Linked DNA regions of Rhodopseudomonas palustris. The protein of the gene in region 1 interacts with the protein of each later gene in a pairwise test. Links are inferred from orthologs where the notes say so. Each region holds a gene or a part of one and is shown on either strand. Other genes may lie near its edges. The genes, in order: pepT and tpiA.

What was found.
Region 2: the proteins of pepT (region 1) and tpiA interact in binary tests that used the Escherichia coli proteins (3 or more experiments, as listed by UniProt). The link is inferred for Rhodopseudomonas palustris from one-to-one orthologs.

What each region holds. Positions count from the first base shown.
Region 1 is NZ_CP140155.1:1,548,747-1,551,858, reverse strand. What follows is about bases 138-2,931. They hold pepT (peptidase T), read right to left. Parts: upstream 2,271-2,931; coding sequence 1,005-2,270; downstream 138-1,004. Other genes in these bases: SR870_RS06925 (HU family DNA-binding protein), read right to left, coding at 2,383-2,694; SR870_RS06935 (efflux RND transporter periplasmic adaptor subunit), read right to left, coding at 138-793. In the rest of the region: more of SR870_RS06935, read right to left, coding at 1-137. UniProt on the Escherichia coli protein: Cleaves the N-terminal amino acid of tripeptides.
Region 2 is NZ_CP140155.1:1,305,987-1,309,128, reverse strand. Bases 99-2,922 are described here. They hold tpiA (triose-phosphate isomerase), read right to left. Parts: upstream 1,986-2,922; coding sequence 1,212-1,985; downstream 99-1,211. Other genes in these bases: SR870_RS05745 (peptidylprolyl isomerase), read left to right, coding at 2,236-2,922; secG (preprotein translocase subunit SecG), read right to left, coding at 643-1,035; SR870_RS05760 (CTP synthase), read right to left, coding at 99-476. Also shown: more of SR870_RS05760, read right to left, coding at 1-98; more of SR870_RS05745, read left to right, coding at 2,923-3,142. UniProt on the Escherichia coli protein: Involved in the gluconeogenesis. Catalyzes stereospecifically the conversion of dihydroxyacetone phosphate (DHAP) to D-glyceraldehyde-3-phosphate (G3P).

The DNA.
Region 1 (3,112 bases):
GGAACGCGGTGTCGGCCGACAGTGCGACCTGGATCGGCAATTCCATCCGGTCTTCGCGCATGGTCTTCAGGGTCTTGCCCTGTTTGGCGAGCGCGTCGCGCAGATTGATCTGCTGCTGTTCGGTGATGTTGAAATAGACGTAGAGCGGATCGACCTGGAGGATGGTGGCGAGTTTGGTCGGGCCGGACGAGCCGACCAGCGCGCCGATATTGGCGAGGCGGCGCGTCACCACGCCGTCGAACGGCGCGCTCACGGTGGCATAGGCGAGGGAGGTCTTGGCGAGCGCCAGCGAGGCCTCGCTGGCCGCGACCTGGGCATTGGCCGACGCCAGATTGGTCTGGGCATCGTCGACATTGCGCTGGGTGGCGACCTCCTTCTGCCCGAGGGTGGCCTGGCGGTCGTATTCGCGCTTCGCATTGACCTGCTTGGCCTTGGCGCCGTCGAGCTGGGCCTGCTGCAGATCGACCTGGGCCTGATACTGGGCAGGTTCGATCTTGAACAGCACGCGGCCCTTCTTCACCGCTTCGCCGTCGCGGTAGTCGATGCTCTCGAGGAAGCCCTGCACGCGGGCTTCAAGATCGACCGACGCGACCGGGGCGGTGTTGCCGGTGAATTCGGCATAGAGCGTGACCGGGGCGCGGGTGGGCGTGGCGACGGTGACCTTGGCGGGCGGCGGCGCCACGTATTTGTTCTGCTCCTTGCATCCCGACAGGACCAAAGGCGCGCACAACAGGCCGGCGATGACCGACCATCCTCTTGCGGACGGAAGCGACGGAAGGTGTCCCCAAGCCATCAGGTGGATCTCCGCTTTCTCGCCCTCTCCGAATATCCGGGCGCGACATGGAACCCAGATCAGATTCCCAAATGCGGGTCCATCGATCCGCCACACTTCGAGACGCGCGATGGCTTGATTCTTCCGTCCAATCGTCTGCGGACGATCGGATGGTTCGTGGGGCGGGAGGGACCGTTCGAGGCGATGGCGGCTGGCGAGGTGGCGCCTGCGCTTACGCCCGCTCCTCGAAAATCATCGCCAGATGCACGATGGTGCGGACTGCGGCTTCCATGTCCTGGCGGCTGACCCATTCGAGCCGCGAGTGGAAGGCGTGTTCACCGGCGAAGATGTTGGGGCAGGGCAGTCCCATGAACGACAGCCGCGAGCCGTCGGTGCCACCGCGAATCGACGTCGTGACCGGCGTGAGCCCGGCGCGGCCGATCGCCTCGCGGGCGTTCGCGACCAGTTCGGGATGGCGGTCGAGCACCTGCTTCATGTTGCGGTATTGTTGCTTGATCTCGATGGTCGCGGTCGAGCGCGGGTAGGCGCGCATCACCTCGTCGACGATCCGCTGCAGCAGCGCTTCCTTCTCCTGCAGCCCTTCTTCCGTGAAGTCGCGGACGATGAAGCTCAGCGTCGCCTGCTCGAGCGCGCCGGCGATGCCGATCGGATGCAGGAAGCCGTCGCGGCCCTCGGTGGTCTCCGGCGAGCAGGCATCCTTGGGCAGCCGCTCGACGATCGCCGCGGCGATCTTGATGGCGTGCTCGATCTTGCCCTTGGCGAAGCCGGGATGGGCGCTGACGCCGGTAATGGTGACCACCGCCCCGTCGGCCGAGAAGGTCTCGTCCTCGATATTGCCGGCGGTCTCGCCGTCCATCGTGTAGGCGAAATCGGCGCCGAGCTTCTCCAGATCGACCTTGTCGACGCCGCGGCCGATCTCCTCGTCCGGCGTGAACAGGATCTTGAGCGTGCCGTGCTTGATCTGCGGATGCGCGAGCAGGAACGCCACCGCGTCCATGATCTCGGCGATGCCGGCCTTGTTGTCGGCGCCGAGCAGCGTGGTGCCGTCGGCGGTGATGATGTCGTGGCCGATCTGCTGCGCCAGCGCCGGATGCTCGGCGAACCGGATGACCTGGCTCGAATCCGCCGGCAGGACGATGTCGCCGCCCTGATAATTCTTCACGATCTGTGGCTTGACGCCTTCGCCTGAACAATCGGGCGAGGTGTCCATATGCGAGCAGAAGCAGATTGCGGGGACGTTCGGCTTGTCGGTGGTCGCCGGGAGCGTGGCGTAGACGTAGCCGTGCGCGTCGAGATGGGCGTCGGACAGGCCGAGATCGCGCAGCTCCTGCGCCAGCAGGGCGCCGAGGGTCTTCTGCTTCGCGGTCGACGGGCAGGTGGGGGAAGCCGGGTCCGACTGGGTGTCGATCGCGACGTAGCGCAGGAAGCGCTCGGTGACGCCATGGGTGAATGCGATGTCGCCGACGCCGGTATGCACGGTCAGGACCGCCAGACTTCAGAAAAGCGTGGAAAACGCGATGCCGGTGGATCGCGATCCCGGCGGCCGCGAGGGGCTCCCGGGATCGCGTGGATGATTCGAAGGAGAAAGCTCAGATGGCTTCCTTGAGTTCCTTCGCGGCGCGGAACGCGACCTTCTTGCTGGCCTTGATCTGAATGGTTTCGCCGGTGGCCGGGTTGCGGCCGGTGCGGGCGGCGCGCTTGCGGACCTGCAGGATGCCGAGGCCGACGATGCGGATGCGCTCGCCCTTCTTCAGGTGCTTGGTGATGCGGCCGACCAGATCGCCGAGAATGGCTTCGGTCTGCTTCTTCGACAGCTCGTGCTCTTCGGCGAGCGCCGCGGCGAGATGCTTCAGGGTAACGGTCGTGGGTGTCGCGGCTTTCGCAACTGCTTTCTTCGCCATATTTTGCTCTCCGGGTTTTGTAGTGGCTTAGGAAACTAAGACGTAGCAGGCCTTAGACGATTCGGGTGGGGACTGCATACGCTGTTTTGCCTGCAAACAGCGCATTATTTGCATTGCAGGCCCAAAAACCGCCGACATCAAAGGACAACAGCGCCCCCCGGCACGCCGAAACGGAGCTTTCGCGCAAGCGGCTTGACTTGGGAAGGACGCCCCGTTAGATCGACCGCCTGCGCGGGACGCAAACCACGCGGGAGTAGCTCAGTTGGTTAGAGCGCCGGCCTGTCACGCCGGAGGTCGCGGGTTCGAGCCCCGTCTCTCGCGCCATTTAGCCCTGTAAAATCAGGTCTTTGGCGAAACCGCAAAGTCCCCCGCCGATCTCCGGATGATGTGTCACGCGATGACTCGCGAGGTGTGTCGG
Region 2 (3,142 bases), 240 kb from region 1 along the record:
ATCTGACGGATCGCCTCGAAGAACGGCAGGCCCTCGATATCGCCGACGGTGCCGCCGATCTCGACCAGCACGAAATCGTAGTCGTCGTTGGAATCGACGATGAAGTCCTTGATCGCGTTGGTGACGTGCGGGACCACCTGGATGGTGGCGCCGAGATAGTCGCCGCGGCGTTCCTTGGTCAGGATGTCCTGATAGATCCGGCCGGTGGTGATGTTGTCCTGCCGGGTGGCGGGCCGCCCGGTGAAGCGCTCGTAATGGCCGAGATCGAGATCGGTCTCTGCGCCGTCGTCGGTCACGAACACTTCGCCGTGCTGATACGGCGACATCGTCCCCGGATCGAGATTGAGGTAGGGATCGAGCTTGCGAAGACGGACCTTGTAGCCTCGCGCCTGCAGCAGCGCACCGAGTGCCGCTGATGCCAGACCTTTGCCGAGCGAGGAAACCACGCCGCCGGTGATGAAGATATACCGCGCCATGGGAGCCTACCTTTAAGGCCCTCGGTCCGATTCGCCAAAGCGATTCGTCCCCAACGGGCGAACTTCAGAATGCCTGTGGGTGACGCCGAAATATCAGCGTCTTCAAACGATTACTGACGGCAGCTCAGACTCTTCGGCAGCTACCGCCAGCGCATGCCGGCAATGCTTATTGCGACTGCGGCGGGGCCGGGGCGGCCGGCGCCTGATTCTGCGGCTGGTCGGCCTGCTTCAGCGAATCGAGCAGACCGCCGCCCTGCGAGACCGGAGGCGCCGGGACGCCCGGTGCCTGCTGGGTGGTCGGAGCCGCCGTCGGGAGGATCGACGTCGGCTTACGGTTGTAAGTCGCGAGCCACGACAGCAGCAGGCTGGTGATGAAGAAGCCGACCGCGAGAATCGCCGTGGTCCGGGTGAGCAGGTTCGCGGTGCCTCGGCTCGACATAAAGCCACCGCCACCGCCACCGCCGACGCCCAGGCCACCGCCCTCGGACTTCTGCAACAGCACAGTGCCGATCAGCCCCAGGACCAACATCAGGTGGATGACGATAATGACAGTCTGCATGATACCCTTCCATCACAAGCCCGGATCGCCGAAAGGCCGACATGGCGCCAGCGCGCGGCTGCTCGACAGGCTTGCGGGATAAACGAAGTCGCGCGGTGTCTACACGATCGATGGGGGCATTGTCACCCCCCGGAAGGCCTCCGCACCGGGACGGATAAGCGCTTTATGACACTCAGTTAGGGACAACCGGCGGCGATCGCAAGGAAGTCGGACGCCTTCAGGCTGGCGCCACCGACCAGGGCGCCATTGACATGCGGAACCGCCATCAGCTCGCTGGCATTCGAGGGCTTCACCGAGCCGCCGTAGAGCAACCGCATCAGCTCCCCCTCTGCGTTGAAGCGCTGGATCAGGGTCTGGCGGATAAATCCATGAACTTCCTCGACATCCGCTGCTGTCGGGGTCATTCCGGTGCCGATTGCCCAGACCGGCTCATACGCCACCACCAGATTGGCGGCGGTAGCTCCGTCCGGCAGCGAGCCGGCAAGCTGGCCTGCGACCACGTCGAGGGTATGGCCGGCGTTGCGCTCGCCCTGGGTTTCCCCGACGCAGACGATGGCGACCAGCCCTGCCCGCCACACTGCTTGCGCCTTGGCGCGGACGATCGCGTCGGTCTCGGCGTGGTCGGCGCGGCGCTCGGAATGGCCGACGATGATGGCGCGGGCGCCGGCATCCGCCAGCATTTCGGCCGAGATATCGCCGGTATGCGCGCCTGCGACATTGGTGTGGCAATCCTGTGCACCGATCGTGACCGGCAGCGCGCCGCCGGGATGGGCCGCGAGCCGCTCGGCGAACGCCGCAACCAGGGTCGCGGGGGGGCAGACCAGCAGATCGATCCCCGACGAAAGTTGCGGCGCGCCTTCCAGGATCGCGTCGAGCTCCGACGACGCGGCCTTGAGGCCGTTCATTTTCCAGTTTCCGGCAATCAGCGGACGAACGGCGGGGACCGGCATGGACACTCTCGGGTTTCTGGGTTGCTCAATCCCGCTAGCAGAGCCGTTTGCGATGCTCAAGAGCGCGTGATCGCGCAGGTCAGCGTCGCGTCGACGCTTCCTGCGATGCGGTGGCAGCCGCGCGACTGCCGGGTGCGGCTGGTTGCGACGCCGCGACCGCCACTTTAAGATGGATTTTCAAGCCGGCGACGCTAATTTGCGCCACCGCGCGCCTGAGCGCGGCCGGTTCCCTCCTGCGAAAAGTGAGTCCATGCTTCGAGGAATACGCAACGCCTCATCCAATTGGGTCGGCAAGACCATCATGATGATCGTGATGGGCGTGCTGATCCTCAGCTTTGCGGTCTGGGGCATTGCCGACATTTTCCGCGGGTTCGGCCGATCCACGCTCGCCACCATCGGCGACACTGAGATCACCACCGAACAATTCCGACAGACCTACAACGATCGCCTGCAGCAGATCGGCCGCCAGTTCGGCCGGCCGCTGACGCCAGATCAGGCGCGCGCCTTCGGCATCGATCGCCAGGTGCTGCAGCAGGTCATCGCCGAGGCGGCGCTCGACGAGGATGCGCGCCGGCTCGGGCTCGGCCAGTCCGACGAAGAGACCATGAAGAGCATCCTCAACGATCCGAACTTCAAGGGCGTGGGCGGCGTGTTCGATCCGAACCGCTTCCAGCAGGTGATCCGCCAGTTCGGCTTCACCGAGCAGCGTTACATCGCCGAGCAGCGCAAGGTCGCGCTGCGCCGGCAGATCGCCGGCACCGTCACGGCCGGCCTCGCGCCGTCGAACGCGATGCTGCAGGTCGCCAGCCAGTTCCAGAACGAGCAGCGCGCGATCGACTATCTGAAGCTCACCGATGCGCAGGTCGGGACCATCGAGCCGCCCTCCTCCGAAGCGCTCGCGGCCTACTACGAAGATCACAAGACGCAATTCCGCGCGCCCGAGTATCGCAAGGTCGCATTCGTCACGGTGACGCCCGAGGCGATCGCCAAATGGACAGAGGTGTCCGACGCCGACGCGCGCAAGCTGTTCGACCAACGCAAGGACAAGCTCTCGACGCCGGAGAAGCGGCAGATCTCGCAGATCGTGTTTCCGAATGGAGAAGAGGCGCAGGCCGCGCGCGCCAAGATCGCCGAAGGCGCGTCCTTCGACGATGTCG